Regions from separate parts of the Rhodococcus sp. MEB064 genome, predicted to be linked through region 1. Evidence: predicted binding sites of a transcription regulator. Region 1 holds the regulator's gene; each other region holds the start of a gene.

The links. The regulator LexA, encoded in region 1, represses DNA repair genes until DNA is damaged. The targets are predictions, from matches to a motif close to CGAACANNTGTTCG.
Region 2: the regulator LexA is predicted to act here: its motif matches at 2,203-2,216, upstream of RU01_RS16710 (HNH endonuclease signature motif containing protein).
Region 3: the regulator LexA is predicted to act here: its motif matches at 2,373-2,386, upstream of RU01_RS03470 (error-prone DNA polymerase).
Region 4: the regulator LexA is predicted to act here: its motif matches at 1,970-1,983, upstream of RU01_RS11755 (HNH endonuclease signature motif containing protein).

Annotation. Positions count from the first base shown of each region.
Region 1 covers NZ_JXQS01000002.1:140,475-144,517, reverse strand. The annotation lists gene hrpA (ATP-dependent RNA helicase HrpA) at 1-737, shown strand, start outside; gene nrdR (transcriptional regulator NrdR) at 734-1,216, opposite strand; gene RU01_RS01035 (hypothetical protein) at 1,327-1,743, opposite strand; gene lexA (transcriptional repressor LexA) at 2,021-2,800, shown strand; gene RU01_RS01025 (acyl-CoA dehydrogenase family protein) at 2,862-4,004, opposite strand.
Region 2 covers NZ_JXQS01000037.1:54,888-58,930, forward strand. The annotation lists gene RU01_RS16705 (metallopeptidase TldD-related protein) at 1-709, shown strand, start outside; gene RU01_RS16710 (HNH endonuclease signature motif containing protein) at 715-2,121, opposite strand; gene RU01_RS16715 (PPOX class F420-dependent oxidoreductase) at 2,346-2,726, opposite strand; gene cobN (cobaltochelatase subunit CobN) at 2,745-4,043, opposite strand, start outside.
Region 3 covers NZ_JXQS01000008.1:29,041-33,083, reverse strand. The annotation lists gene RU01_RS03470 (error-prone DNA polymerase) at 1-2,354, opposite strand, end outside; gene RU01_RS03465 (hypothetical protein) at 2,552-3,076, shown strand; gene RU01_RS03460 (1-phosphofructokinase family hexose kinase) at 3,123-4,043, shown strand, end outside.
Region 4 covers NZ_JXQS01000022.1:18,855-22,897, forward strand. The annotation lists gene RU01_RS11750 (beta-xylosidase) at 1-405, shown strand, start outside; gene RU01_RS11755 (HNH endonuclease signature motif containing protein) at 380-1,948, opposite strand; gene RU01_RS11760 (hypothetical protein) at 2,354-2,593, opposite strand; gene RU01_RS11765 (lipase family protein) at 2,722-3,828, shown strand; gene RU01_RS11770 (response regulator transcription factor) at 3,886-4,043, shown strand, end outside.

The sequences.
Region 1 (4,043 bases):
TCGGATCGGCGGCCGACCAGCGCGCGGCCATGCGGAACGGCACCCGCCGACTACTTCTCGACGCGATCCCGGTGGCGGGCAAGAACCTCCTGACCGGCCGCTCCCCCGCGCAGCGACTGGCCCTCGGCCAGAATCCCCATGGCAGCATCGAGGCGTTCATCGACGACTGCCGCACACTCGCGGCGGACGAACTGATGATGAAGCACGGCGGACCGGTATCGAGCCCTGATGCCTTCGCGGCGCTGGAGAAAGCGGTCCGGGGCGAACTGGCCGGACGAACCGCGGCGGTCCTCCGCCTCGCCGAGCCGAGCCTGGCTGCGGCTGCGCAGGTCCGACTCGCACTCGACGGAGCTCGAGGAGACGCAGCCGACGATGTCCGTCAGCAGCTGGAGGGTCTGATCTTCCCCGGTTTCGTCTTCGAGACGGGCGAGTCCCATCTACGGCATCTCCCCCGCTACCTGCAGGGTGCGGAGCGCCGACTGAGAGCCCTTCCGTCGAGCGCCACTCGGGACGCCGCGGGCATGGATGCCCTCGATCGTGTCTACGCCGACTACGACGCACTCCTCGAAGCCGTATCGGACTCCGTCGCCCGTAGCGATGCGGTGCGCGACATCGCGTGGATGATCGAGGAACTGCGAGTCAATCTGTTCGCTCAGACTCTGGGAACCGCGTACCCGGTGAGCGAGAAGCGTGTCCGCAAGACCATTGCGGACGTTCGGCGCGCAGCCGGACGCTAGGTTGCGGGCTCGGCTTCGGGGACGTCCAGACCGGCACGGTGCCGACGGAGATCGTCGATCTCTCGCTCGAAGTCGTCGGCACTGCTGAACGAGCGGTAGACCGACGCGAAGCGCAGGTACGCCACCTCGTCGAGGTCTCTCAGCGGGCCGAGGATGGCGAGCCCTACCTCGTTGCTGGGGATCTCGGCGGACCCGGACGCCCGCACGGTGTCCTCGACCTGCTGGGCAAGAAGCACCAACGCGTCGTTGTCCACCTGGCGACCCTGGCAGGCACGACGGACACCCTTGATGACCTTGTCGCGACTGAACGGCTCACTGACGCCGCTGCGCTTGACCACGGACAGCACAGCGGTCTCGACCGTCGTGAAGCGTCGACCGCATTCGGGGCAGGATCGGCGCCGCCGGATCGCCTGGCCTTCTTCCGCTTCGCGCGAATCGACGACGCGCGAGTCGGGGTGGCGGCAGAACGGGCAGTGCATGGGTAAGCGACCCCTCGGTAGCACGGACAACTCGGACGCCGTGTCGGCATCCGACCTGTCGAGGATACCGCCAGGAGCAGACCGCGAAGTCGCCGCGTACCCCAGCGTCGTCACCGTCCGGTGACGACGCCCGCGTCGATCTGTTGGGAGACGGACGGCTGCGTCGGCGCGTCTGCCGATCGCATGTTGGCGAGCCCTACGAGCCCCAGAGCCGACACCGCTGTGATCAGCGCCACAGCAACCATCGACGCGAATCCGTGCGACCGATGGGTGCGGTGTTCGACCTGCGACACGCCCGGCGAACGACGCCGGTAGTCCGTCGCGCCCGCGTCGGGACGGCTCGAATCCCGCGGAGCGGTTCGGCGACGAACCGGTGTGCGGCCACGGGTCTGCGTCGACGCCCCCTGCGTCCGGGCGGGCACCTGGCCCCAGTAGGACTCGTCGTCGCAGGTCCAGCGATCGGAGACGGGAGAATCGAGATCGATGGACCGTGCGGTGTCGATGGTCAGAACGTCACTACGAGTCACTGCAACCACTCCTCGTGGATAGCCGGTGGCCTCCGCGACGCTCTCCCACCGAGGTGTTCGAACGTCGCACTCGACCACGCGTTCGAATGAACGCATGTTCGATGTATAGCAGGGCCCACCGACAAAGTGCATCGAACACGCGACACGAATCGAACAGGTGTTTGATCCGAAGGGTGTTTCGGTTTAGGTTCGACACACGCACCACGGACGTGACACCAGCATCATCTGCACCACGGAGCTGGTTGTTCCACCCGCATCCACCGATGGAGGTATCTCGATGAAGGACGACAGCTCATCCGGCTCGGCTGGAGGGCGCACGACCGCTGGCGGTTCCGCCACCACGGCCGACACCGACTCGGGTCTCACCGAACGTCAGCGGCGCGTTCTCGAGGTGATCCGTGCGTCCGTCACCGAGCGCGGGTATCCGCCCAGCATCCGCGAGATCGGCGATGCGGTCGGCCTGACGTCCACGTCGTCGGTCGCCCATCAGCTCCGCACCCTCGAGCGTAAGGGCTTCCTTCGACGCGATCCCAACCGTCCCCGTGCAGTCGACGTGCGACTGCCCGGCGAGAACGGGCGGCCCGAGACTGCACCTGCCGTCGCGCAGGACGACATGGTCGCGTCGGACACCACCAACCATCTCGACACGTCCACGTCGAACGGTGACGACGACCGTCTACCCGTGCCGACGTTCGTTCCCGTCCTCGGCCGGATCGCCGCCGGCGGTCCGATCCTCGCCGAGCAGGCTGTGGAAGACGTCTTCCCGTTGCCACGTGAGCTCGTCGGGTCCGGCTCTCTGTTCCTGCTGCGCGTCGTCGGTGAGTCGATGATCGACGCGGCGATCTGCGACGGCGACTGGGTCGTGGTCCGCCAGCAGAACGTCGCGGACAACGGCGACATCGTTGCCGCCATGATCGACGGCGAAGCCACGGTCAAGACGTTCAAGCGCACCGGTGGCGACGTGTGGCTGCTCCCCCACAACGACCTGTTCGAACCCATTCCCGGTAACGACGCCGTGGTCCTGGGCAAGGTCGTCACGGTGATGCGCAAGCTCTGATCCACGACAGACGAAAGCCGGCGCTGGACATCCAGCGCCGGCTTCGTCATGTTCGATGTGGTTACAGATCCAACCCGCGACCGATGATCTCCTTCATGATCTCCGTCGTACCGCCGTAGATGGTCTGCACACGAGAGTCCATGTACGCCTTGGCGATCGGGTATTCCTTCATGTAGCCGTAGCCACCGTGCAGCTGCAGGCACCGGTCGATGAGCTTGACCTGGTTCTCGGTGGTCCACCACTTGGCCATGGCGGCTTCCTGCACCGACAGCTCGTTCGCGTTGAGCTGCTCGATGTACTTGTCCACCATGATGCGGACGGCGGTCGTCTCGGTCGCGCACTCGGCCAACACGAAGCGCGTGTTCTGGAACTTGCCGATCGGCTTGCCGAACGCCTTGCGGTCCTTGCAGTACTGGATCGTCATCGCCAGCGCCGACTCCATCGCGGCAGCCGCGACGACGGCGATCGACAGACGCTCCTGAGGCAGGTTCTGCATCAGGTAGATGAAGCCCATGCCCTCCTCGCCGAGCATGTTGGCGGCGGGAATGCGGACGTCGGTGAAGCTGAGCTCCGCGGTGTCCTGCGCCTTCATACCGATCTTGTCGAGGTTGCGGCCGCGCTCGAATCCGGGCATGTCGCGCTCGACGACGAACAGACTGAAGCCCTGCGCGCCCTTCTCGGGGTCGGTGCACGCCACCACGATGATGATGTCGGCATTGATGCCGTTGGTGATGAACGTCTTCGAGCCGTTGAGCACCCAGTCGTCACCGTCACGGACGGCCTTGGTCTTGATGCCCTGCAGGTCGCTGCCGGTACCCGGCTCGGTCATCGCGATCGCGGTGATCAGCTCACCGGAGCAGAAGCCGGGCAGCCAGCGCTGCTTCTGCTCGTCGTTCGTCAGCTCGATGAGGTACGGAGCGACGACGTCGTTGTGCAGCGTGAACCCGATGCCGCTGTAGCCACCGGCCGTGGTCTCCTCGGTGACGATGGCGTTGTAGCGGAAGTCCTTGACCCCGCCGCCGCCGAACTCCTCCGGCACGGCCATGCCCAGGAAGCCCTGCTTACCGGCCTCGACCCACACACCGCGGTCGACGATGTTCTGGGTCTCCCACTCGGCGTGATGCGGCGCGACATGCTGCTCGAGAAATTTCTTGTACGAGCTGCGGAAGAGGTCGTGCTCTGCCTCGAACAACGTGCGCTTCATGGTTCTCCTCGTTAGGCGTACGGCGGATCTCACTCGAGA
Region 2 (4,043 bases), on a different contig from region 1:
GTACGAGACGCTGCTCCCGCCGTCCGCGGTGGCCGATCTGATGATCGACCTGATGTGGACGATGGAAGGCCGCGGGGCTCACGAAGGGCGAACAGCCCTGTCGGCCCCCGGCGGCACGCGGATCGGCGAGCAGTTGGGGACGCTGGGTCTGACCATGTACTCCGACCCGGCCGAGCCCGGCCTCGAGTACGCACCGTTCGTCGTGACGGGCTCGTCGAGCGACTCCGTATCGGTGTTCGACAACGGCATGAGCGCCGACCGTGTCGACTGGCTCCGGGACGGCGCCATCACCTCGTTGACGTATCCGCGTTCCGCTGCGGTCGAATTCGGTACCGCTGCAACAGCTCCGGGCGACAACCTGATCATGACGGGCGGCTCGGGTGGTTCCATCGACGACATGGTCGCGCGCACCGAGCGGGGGCTGCTGCTGACCACCCTCTGGTACATCCGCGAGGTCGACCCCACGACATTGTTGCTCACCGGTCTGACCCGGGACGGCGTGTACCTCGTGGAGGACGGTGCAGTGACCGCTGCTGTCAACAACTTCCGCTTCAACGAGAGCCCGCTGGATCTGCTGCGGCGCGCTACGGAGGCGGGCACGACAGTGCCCACCCTGCCGCGTGAGTGGTCGGACTGGTTCACCCGCGCGGCGATGCCCCCGTTGCGGGTCCCGGACTTCCACATGTCCTCCGTCAGTGAGGCTCAGTAGTCGGTTCATTCGCCGGGTGCGGTGAGGTAGTCGTTGCCGTGGGAGTCGCGGATGTGGACGATGCCGTCGCGGAGCATGCGGTAGTGCCACTGTCTCCGAGTTTTCAGCCCATGGTGCCGGCGGCACAAGGGTTCGAGGTTGCCCGTGACGGTCCAGCCGCCCCTCTGTGGGTCGGTGTGGTCGAACGGGACGACGTGGTCGAGGTCGCAGTCCTCGCTGGGCACGGCGCACCCCGGATGTACGCACGTCGAATACAGCGCAGTCACCAGCGCCGCGACCGCCTCCGACGGCCGGTAGACCAGTGCCCCGTCCGGAGGCACGACGAAACCCCCGTGACCGTCAGGATTCTCGACGGCACGGTCCAACGCTGACGGTGGGAGCGTGCGGAGGTACTCGACCTGCTCCCTGACCTTCCTGGCTTTCGTGCTTCCCAGTTTCCCCGTAGTCGGTGTCCAGCCTGCTGGCATGCGGCGGGTGCGGCGAACTTCTCGCTCTTGGATCGGCCCCGGCGGGTCGGGTGGTTCGGTGTCTATCGGTGCGTCATGCTGCGGGCATGGGCAACTGCATCCCGCCCGCGGTTCAGGAACTCTCGCGGCGGTGAGGAGCCCTTGCCACGTCGCATCCCCAGCAATCTTGCGGGCCACATCGGCAGGGACCGATCCCCAGCCGACCAGGTGGCCGGGTTCGCCCGCCAACCCGGCTGCGGTGGCGGCGTCGAGAACGATGACGGCATGGTTGGCCGGCGTACCCGAGACGGTTCCGGTCAAGAGTGCGTGCGCGGCGTCGAACAGCCGCGCCGGCAGCGACGTCGGATCGGTCACTCCCCGCGCAGCAGCAGTGATGTTCCGCCACATTCCGGCGACCTTCTCCGCCGGACCACGGATTATCACCTCCGCCTGACCGCGAGGCAGCTTCCGCACCGTCGCCGCCCGCTCCAGCGCCGCCCGCTCCCGGACAACCCGGTGCCACTCCGCGTTGAAGTCGGCGAGGATCCGGTCGATCGCCGACGCGACCGCACCCGGGGTGCACCTCGATGCGGCAGCGATCACCCGCTGCAGTAATGCTTCGGTGGCGTTCGGGACCCCGGCAAGTGATCGGCAGACCGTGCGGAACGCTGTGTACGCCAACCGGCCCGCATCGAACGCTTCCTGCACCGCCGGCCGGGCGGTACGGGTCAGGAACAGCCACTCGGTGACCGTCCCGGTGGACACCGACAGCGCCGACGCGACTTCGGCGACCGCGCACGCCTCGGCGGCATCGGCGTCGAACACCCCACCCGGCCCGAGCACCGCGGGGCGCCGGGATTCCTCGTGGATGTAGGAGCACGACGCGGCGACGGTACGGGCGAACGAGGCTTGGGCGTCGACCTTCGCCGACACCAATACATCGACGGAAACTGTTGCGTCGTACACGAATTCACCCCCCGGTGATGCCCGATCAGGTCGCCCCCCGACGACCTGACCACACAGTAACCCACCCCACCGAAAGAAACTCGAACACATGTTCGAATCGAGGGCCTTCAGCTTCTCGCGGACGTTCCATGTTCTCGCTGATGCTGCAACTCCTCCGGGAACATGGAGTGTCCGCGGGAACCGGCAGACGTCCGGTGAGGTCTACTCGACAGCTGCTGCGGGTGTCAGGCGACGCGGAGCGCCAGACCGACAGTGCTGTTCTTGCCCTTGAACAGGGAGCTCATCGTGACGGCGATGCGTCCGGTGATGCCGTACTTCTCGATCACCACGTCGCGTGTGCGGGCGGTACCCGCGTCGTCGAGCACCTCGGCGACGGCCTCCATGGCGGGGCCTACATTCTTTCCGCTGCGATCGCAGGTGGCCACCGTGACGCGGGGAGTGTTGCGGATCCGCTTGACCTTCCACGACTCCCGCTGAGTCCACATGAGGAGCCGATCCCCGTCGAGGGCCGCCCAGATGGGTGTCGGCTTCGGGGTGCCGTCCTTGGTGAACGTGGTCAGAAGAACGTACTTCGCGGTGCCGACATCACCGAACGGATTGGTCATGCCCGCCAGCCTAAGCCGTCACTCGCCCTCGAGCTCGCCTTCCGTCTCGAGGTACACCGATCGGAGCTCCGCCAACAGCGCCGGATCAGGCTCTGCCCACATCCCGCGCTCCACCGCCTCGAGGAGACGCTCCGAAATGCCATGCAGTGCCCAGGGATTGGACGTGGACATGAACTTGCGGTTGGTCTCGTCGAGGACGTATTCCTGCGTGAGCTTCTCGTACATCCAGTCCTGCACGACGCCGGTGGTGGCGTCGTACCCGAACAGATAGTCGACCGTCGCCGCCATCTCGAACGCGCCCTTGTAGCCGTGCCGCCGCATCGCGTCCATCCAGCGCGGGTTGACGACGCGAGCGCGGAACACCCTCGAGGTCTCTTCGTGCAGCGTTCGGGTGCGCACGGACTCGGGCCGAGTGCTGTCGCCGATGTACGCCTCCGGTGCGGTGCCGGTGAGAGCACGCACGGTTGCGACCATGCCGCCGTGATACTGGAAGTAGTCGTCCGAGTCGGCGATGTCGTGTTCGCGGGTATCGGTGTTCTTCGCCGCCACCGCGATGCGGCGGTACGAGGACCGCATGTCGTCGGACGCCGGCACACCGTTGAGCCCACGGCCGTACGCGAAGCCGCCCCAGGTCGTATAGACCTGCGCCAGATCCTCGTCGCTGCGCCAGCTCTTGCTGTCGATCAACTGCAGCAATCCGGCGCCGTAGGTACCGGGCTTCGAGCCGAAGATGCGGGTGGTGGCGCGGCGGTCGTCGCCGTGCTCCGCGAGATCTGCCTGTGCGTGCGCGCGCACGTAGTTCTGCTCGTCGGTCTCGTCCAGGCCGGCGACCATGCGCACCGCGTCGTCCATCATGGCCAGCACGTGGGGGAACGCGTCCCGGAAGAATCCGCTGATGCGCACCGTGACGTCGATGCGGGGACGCCCGAGCTCTTCGAGAGGAATCGGCTCGAGGTGGGTGACGCGTCGTGACGCTTCGTCCCATACCGGCAGGACTCCGAGCAGGGCGAACACCTCGGCGATGTCGTCGCCGGAGGTGCGCATCGCGCTGGTTCCCCAGACCGAGAGACCGACGGATCGGGGGTACTCGTCGTGATCGGCCAGGTAGCGGGCGACCAGCGACTCGGCCATCGCCTGGCCGGTCTCCCACGCCAGCCGCGACGGCACGGCCTTCGGGTCGACGGAGTAGAAGTTGCGGCCGGTGGGCAGCACGTTGATGAGGCCACGGAGCGGTGATCCGCTGGGGCCGGCCGGAATGAAGCCACCGTTCAGAGCATGGAGAACGCGCTGCACTTCCTGGTCGGTGCCGCGCAGTCG
Region 3 (4,043 bases), on a different contig from region 1:
ATGCGGTCGGCTTTGGCGCCGGTGATGCCGTGCAGGTCGCGCATGCCGTCGTAGAAGCGTTGCCGCATGCGGTCCATCTTCTCCGGACTGCGCTTGGACCCCATCGCCCGACGCAGTTGGTCCGCCTCGGTGGCCGAGAACCCCGCGACGTCGACGGCCATCTGCATCAACTGTTCCTGGAACAGCGGGACACCCAGTGTGCGTTCGAGAGCACGTTCGAGCGACGGATGGTCGAACGTCACGGGCTCGAGTCCGTTGCGTCGGCGGACGTAGGGATGCACCGAATGTCCTTGGATGGGTCCGGGTCTGATGAGGGCGACCTCGACGACGAGGTCGTAGAACTCCCGCGGCTTGAGGCGAGGAAGCGTTGCCATCTGGGCCCGCGACTCCACCTGGAAGACACCGACGGAATCTGCGCGCTGCAGCATCTCGTAGACCGCGGCCTCGCCGAGATCGAGTTCGGCGAGGTCGACGTGCAGTCCCTTGTGCTCCTTCACCAGGTCGATCATGTAGTGCAGCGCCGAGAGCATGCCGAGACCGAGCATGTCGAACTTCACCAGACCCACTGCGGCACAGTCGTCCTTGTCCCACTGCAGGACCGTGCGGTTCTCCATGCGCGCCCACTCGACGGGGCACACGTCGGCGATGGGTCGGTCGCAGATCACCATGCCGCCGGAGTGGATGCCCAGATGCCGCGGGAAGTTCTCGATCTGCGCGGCCAGCTCCAGCACCGGCAGCGGGATCGTGGTCTCGCGGGCCTCGGCGGACAGGTCGCGGCCCGGCACGCCGGACCATCGGGTGATCTGCTTGCTCCACGCGTCCTGCTGCCCCTGCGATGCACCCAGCGCTCGGGCCATGTCCCGCACGGAGGACTTGCCGCGATAGGTGATCACGTTGGCCACCTGCGCCGCGTACCCGCGCCCGTACTTGGCGTAGACGTGCTGGATGGCTTCTTCACGACGGTCGGATTCGATGTCCACGTCGATGTCGGGTGGGCCGTCGCGCTCGACGGAGAGGAAACGTTCGAACAGCAGACCATTGCGCACGGGGTCGACGTTGGTGATGCCGATGGCGTAGCAGACCGCCGAGTTGGCCGCGGATCCTCGTCCCTGACACAGAATGTCGGCTCGTTTGCAGAAGTCGACGATGTCGTGGACCACCAGGAAGTAGCCGGGGAAATCCAACTCGGTGATGACGGCGAGTTCGCGGTCGATCTGGGCGTAGGCCACAGGTTCGTCCTCGCGTCGACCGTAGCGTCGCTCGGCTCCGCGCATCGTCAGCTCGTGGAGCCACGTGATCTCGGTGTGGCCCTCCGGTACGTCGAACGGCGGCAGCTGCGGCGCGATGAGGTGCAGGTCGAATGCGCACTCCTCCCCCAGTGCCGCGGCATGGGACACGGCGGTGGGATACGCCGAGAACAGCTGCGCCATTTCTGCGCCGGAGCGCAGGTGCGTCCCACCCAGCGGCGGAAGCCAACCCGACGCGTCGTCGAGACTGCGGCGCGAGCGCACCGCCGCCATCGCCATGGCCAGTCGGCGACGGCCGGGCCGCGCGAAGTGCGCCGACGTGGTGGCGATGACGGGCAGCGACAACCGCTGGGCCAGTTCCGCGAGGACGTCGTTGCGGTCGTCGTCCTCCGCGATTCCCTGACGGGTCAGCTCCACCGTGACCCGATCCCGACCGAACCTGTCGACGAGTTCCCGTAGTGCCTGCTCTGCCGCCGCCGGCCCACTCTCGGTCAGCGCACGCCGCACACTGCCCTTCCTGCACCCCGTCAGGATCTGCCAGTGCCCGCCCGCCGCGTCGGCCAGCGCATCGATGTCGTAGCGCGGACGCCCCTTCTCGCCCCCGGCGAGATGCGCGGTGGCGATCTCCCGGGAGAGCCGTCGGTAGCCTTCCTGCCCGCGAGCGAGTACCAGCAGATGAGTTCCGTCCGGATCGGCTGCGCCGGTGCGCGATTCGGTCGGCATACCCGTCTCCCCCAGGGAGAGCTCGGAGCCGAACACCGTCTTCATGTCCAGCTCGCGCGCCGCTTCGGCGAAGCGCACGACGCCGTACATGCCGTCGTGATCGGTCAGCGCGATGGCGTCGAGACCCAGCCGAACTGCTTCCTCGACCATCTCCTCCGGCTGGGAGGCTCCGTCGAGAAAGCTGAACGACGAATGCGCGTGCAGCTCGGCATAGGGGACGGTGTTCTTCGGGCGCACCACCGCGCCTTCGTACGGATCCCGCTTCCGCGACCAGGCCGGACTGTCACCGCCGTCGCCCGCGGCCAGTGGATCGATGACACGGGGCTTTCCCGAGAGCAGCCGCTCCATCTCGGTCCAGCTGGGCGGTCCGTCGTTCCATCCCATGACGCACCCTCATTCGTTCGAACGTATGTTCCCATTGGACCACCACGTCCGCCCCGGCGGCAAGTCGACGAAACCGTGGTCCGGCCCGGAACCGCACCCTCACGGGGACGTCCGGTACGAAAGGTGCCGAATGGTCCGCTTCCGTTGCACACTGACGTGGAAGCGACCATCGACGACGACAAGGACATGCCGTGCGAATGCTCACCCGCACCATCCTCGGCGCAGCAGCCGTGATCCCTCTGGCCCTCGCCACTCCCGGTCTCGCAGCCGCGGCGGAACCCACCGACGTCACGTACGCGTTCGCTGTCGACGGCACGTCCGTTACCAACACCATCACCTCCGCTGCAGACGGCACCCTCAGCTGCGCCACGTCGTTGGCACCCGCACCGGGCGGTGTTCTGCCGCCGCTGGAGGACATTCTCGGACCCGGTCAGACCCTCTACGACAGCGGCGACATCGAACCCGGCACGTCGACCCAGACGGTGTCCGACGTGCCTCCCGGCTCGTACGTCGTGCTGGCCACCTGCGCGCTCCGCGACGGCGACACGACCGAGGCGATGTGGGTGTCCGACTACCCCGGCTTCGCGGAGTACATGGCCACGGTGTTGCCCTGGACCGTGTACACGGTCCAGCAGGCGTCGACGGTGATCACGGTGCCGGAGGCAGCACCGGAACCGGCTTTCCCGTCGCTCGACGACCTTGCGGAGGCCTTCGGCAGCTGACCGTTCTCCGGGTTTGAGGACCGGACTAATCGGGCAATTAGCTGCGATGTTCCCCTCCGTTTCTCCGACGCCCACCGACGACCATGCGCCTACAGCCACCGTCTTCGCGCCGTCTCCGCTGCTGACCATCACCGTGGACACAGCTCCCAACGGCGACCAGGAACTGCACATCCACGCCGGTGGCCAGGGACATTGGATCGCCCGCATGGCCACCAACCTCGGCATGGACGTGACGCTCACGGGCGCGTTCGGTGGCGAGAGCGGTGGAGTGCTGCGCGACCTGATCCACCGCGAGGGCATCACCGTGCGGGCCATCGACATCGGCCACGAGTCCGGTTCCTACATCCATGATCGACGCGACGGTGAGCGCACCGAGGTCGCGACCGTCGATCCCCCGCACCTGCCGCGTCACGCTCTCGACGACCTGTACGGCATCACGCTCGAATGCGGCGCGTCGTCCGACATCGTCCTGCTCGGTGGACCGCACACCGAATCCGTCGTCCCTGCCGACTTCTACCGTCGACTCGCCTCGGATTTCCGGTCACTGGGCAAGCCCGTCGTGGCCGATCTGTCCGGCCCCACGATGACGGCAGCGCTGCAGGGTGGCCTGACCGTGCTGAAGATGAGCCACGAGGACCTGATCGAGGACGGCCGCGCCGACTCCGACGACCCGGATGCCCTGATCGACGCGATGCGGGCACTGCACGACGAGGGCGCCGACACCGTCGTCCTGTCCCGAGCCGCCGATCCGGCGCTCGCGCTGGTCGACGGAGTCGTCCTCGAAGTGGTGACACCGGGCCTCGAGCAGACCGATCACCATGGCGCCGGCGACTCGATGAGCGCCGGCATCGCCACCGCACTGGCCCGCGGGAAGTCGATGGAGGAGGCGCTGCGGCTGGGCGGTGCAGCGGGAACGGCGAACGTGACCCGCAAGGGATTGGGTACAGGACAGCTGGGGCTGGTCGAG
Region 4 (4,043 bases), on a different contig from region 1:
CGATACTTCGACGCGTTCAACGTGCATCCCTACACGTGGCCGTTCCTGCCGAACGATCTGTCGACGGCGCAGTGGAACACGGCGATGGCGATGTGGCCCATGCACGACATCATGGCCGGGGCCGGTGACGGGGAGAAGCAGATCTGGATCACCGAGATCGGTGCGCCCACAGGGACGAACGCGAACGCGATGTCTGCCGACGGGCAATCCGAATCGATCGCGATCATGATGAATGCTCTTCTCGGCAACGACTGGTTGGGCCCCGCCTACGTCTACAGCATCCGTGATTCGGGCACCGACCTCGGCGAAACCGAGCAGAATTTCGGCATCGTCGAACGAGACTTCACACCGAAGCCGGCCCTTTCCCGTATCGCCGAGTTCACGGCGGCGCATTCTCCGTCCTGACATCGGTCGGTGGGGCCAGATGACGCTCCGGGAAGTTGTAGTGGTTGGAGACTCCGTGTCTCTCGGGATCGATGGTGTCCGGCGGGTGCCAGAGGATCGTGCCCGGATGTCCGTGATCCGGGGGAGCGACGGTGGTCTCCCACTGTCCCGGCCCGGTGCCGACAAGTGGGTGATGCAGCCCGCAGGCCAGTGCGAGATCGTCCACGTCGGTGAGTCCACCGGTCGCCCAGTCGTCGACATGGTGGGCCTCACACCTCGATGCCGGAGCGGTGCATCCCGGTCCGGTGCATCCTCGGTCGCGGGCGAACAGTGCGAGTCGCTGGTCCGTACTGGCACAGCGGCGAGCCCTGGCGAAGTGCATCGTGCTCGCTCGCGCGCCGTCGAAGACGTGCAGGTAGTGGTGAGCGTTCGCCGCGAGTCGTATTATCTCGGCGATCGGAATCATCGATCCGGTTGCGGTGAGCGCGATTCCGGCTGCGCGTTCCAGTTCTTCCAGCGTGACGGTCACGATCACGGCCAGTGGGATGCCGTTGTGCTGACCGAGTCGACCCGACGCCAGCGCGTCGGACAGTACGAATGCGAGCGCGTCGTGATGGCGTTGGCCGACGCTCCGCGTGTCCCGCTCCGTCTGGTCGTCCTGGTCGTCCCGCTCCGCCTGGTCGTCCCGCTCCGCCTGGTCGTCCTGGTCCGACTCTTCCGCTGTCTCGTCCAGGTCGACGGGACCGTCGGTCGGCAGAGCGTCCGGGCGGCACACACCAGGTGCTGCGTACTTGTCGAAAATGGCTTCGAGCAGCCCTCGCAGCACCGCGTCCACGCAGAAGCGTCCAGTCGACATGGAATCGGAGCGCTGCGGGTCGAACTCGATGAACCGCTCGCGTCCGCGATCGCGATCGTCGGGTTCCTTGCCGTCCGGGTCGAGGTACTCGCCGAGCCGGCGGGCGATGGCCGTGAGTTCTTCCGGTGACACGGTGCGAGCGAGCCGCGCCAGATCGTGTTCGGCGGCATCACGCGTAGGTGCATCGACAGACGACGGGAGCCCTCTCAGGAACTTCCGGATGATCGAGACGTGCGCATCGGCCAGCGCACCGTCGGATGCCGCGGCGGCGGTGTGCGGCAGCGGGGGAGCGACGACCTGACCGGCCATCGTGGTGGAGGGGGCCAGATCGCGCGCCACGGCGACACGGGACGATGCTTCTCTCCCGCTGATCCTCAGCATGTAGGCCAGTGCGTGAGGCACTCCGCCGGCCCCGATCGCGCCCAGCACGGCATCGAAGCCGGACTGTTCGACAAGTTGCATGATCCAGGTATGCGACGCCCCGGTCAGCATCCGCCGAATGTTCTCCGCGGCGCACACGAGGGCCAGACGATCCCCGTTGCCGACCGTTGCGGTGTCGAGGGCTCGCACGGCGGCCACCGCGTCGGCGAGACGGCTGAGTGCGTCGGCGACCCGGGGGTCGTCGGTCGCGGCAGCGATCGACGGCATCACCTGCTCCCGGCGACTCATCTGCGACTGCCAGGCCGACCCTGGATCCCCCGATTCCATGAACTGAGAGTAGCAGCTATTCGAACGTGTGTTCGATATGACTGGTCACAACGAACTACCGACGACAGCAGCACCCCGCCCATCGGACGAGGTGCTGCAGTCGAATCTGTGGAACGTCAGCGTGCGCGGTAGCTGTACGACGTCTGTCGGCCCGCGAAGTCGAGGTCGCGGCCCCCGGACAGCAGTGCGACGGCCAGTGCTGTGACACCGACGAGAGTCAAAGCGATCATGGTGTTACCTCCACATCGAGCGAGTGCGGATCCCCCTGAACCGCACTGGCGAGAACTCATCTCGCTGACACCATGATTCCCCGCAGAAGGTCCGTTTTCACCGAAGTGAGGGGCACCCCACGTCTCGCCGGACCGGGCGACGCACGTCACTTCTATCCGTGTAGACGGGTAACTGTTACTCCCGCATACCGTCGGCCAGCTCGAAGACCCGGCCCACGTACCGCGAGACGAAGACGTCGAGTGCATGATCCGACAGTTCCGCGCAGCCGACGCGTCGGAACCAGTGTTCGAGGTCGACCAGTCTGTCTCCCAGTGCGACACGATGATCGTCGAGTTCCCTGAGCTCGTCGGCGACCGCGCGCAGCTCGAGGACCTTGTCGTTCACCGCGCTCTGCGTTCTACCCGAGTCGTCCATGGCACTGATCGTAGCCGTGTTCGAACGTATGTTCTAGTGGTCGAGAACGACGCACGTCCGTCGGATGCGGGTTGTACGGTGACGCCGTGCCGAACCGCTCCCGCCGCCTCGTGCGTGCGCTCGTGACCATGACCGCCTCGATGTCCCTCGCATTCTCGCTCGTCGGTGTCGCGCACGCGGACGGCACGACTCCCGGAACGCTGGTGAGCTCGTCCGCATCACCGGCGCCGATTCCCGGCAGCGTCGACGCAGCACGCATCACCTACTGGTCCGTGGGGCCGCGCGACGAGGCAGCGCTGAGCACCGGCGGTGTCTACCTCCCGCCCGGCCAGGCGCCGGCGGGTGGGTGGCCGGTCATCGCGTGGGCGCACGGCACATCCGGTCTCGGAGACGATTGCGCGCCGTCCGTCGTAGGACCCACTCTCCCGGAACGGGACTTCCCCTACCTCTCCACGTGGCTGCAGAAGGGGTACGCGATCGTCGCCACGGACTACGTCGGTCTGGGCACACCCGGCGTCATGGCATACCTCGACGGCAAGGTGCAGGCTCACAGCGTCGTCGACAGTGTGACCGCAGCGCGGGCGCTGTACCCGTCCCTGTCGAACCGGTGGGTGGCCATCGGTCAGTCGCAGGGAGGTGGCGCTGCCGTGACCACCGCGCGATACGCCACCGAGTACGGGGGAGAGTCGCTCGACTACCTCGGCGCCGTGGGGACCGGCGTCCCCGCCAACATCGAACTGGCGCTTCTTCCGCTGGGCCCGGGTGTCCCGCCCGTCGCGATTCCCGACGGCCTCACCTCCTACGTCTTCTACATCCTCGCGGGACTGCGCAGCGCGCACCCGGAGATCGATGTCGACTCGTACCTCACCCCGCTCGGCAAGCAGTGGGTGGATACGGCGGAGACCATGTGCGCCATGCCGTTCCACGACGCGGTGGCAGGGCTGAAGCTGGGGGAGATGTTGTCGCGGCCGTTGGCGCAGATCCCGAATCTCTACGGCGTGCTCAACGACTACATGGGGGTGCCGACGTCGGGTTACGACCGGCCGGTGTTCATCGGACAGGGTCTGCGCGACATCGACGTGCCCGCTCCGTCGGCACTGTCGCTCGCCGCGGCGATGACGGCGAACGGTGAGCCGCTGACCTTCAAGACCTACCCGGGGGACCACAGCCAGACCTTCCGTGACTCGCAGCCGGACGCCGTCGCCTTCGTCGACGGTCTGTTCGGTCGCCGCTGACAGCCTGTTCCCGTGCCCTCTCAGCACCGTCTCAGTCACCGGGGTGACACTGGGTCCATGCGAGTTCTGGTGACCGACGACGATCGTGCCGTCCGTGAATCCCTGCGCCGGTCCCTCACCTTCAACGGATACACCGTCGACCTGGCCACCGACGGCCTCGATGCACTCGAGAAGGTGGCTGCCGAGCGGCCGGACGCGTTGGTGCTGGACGTCAT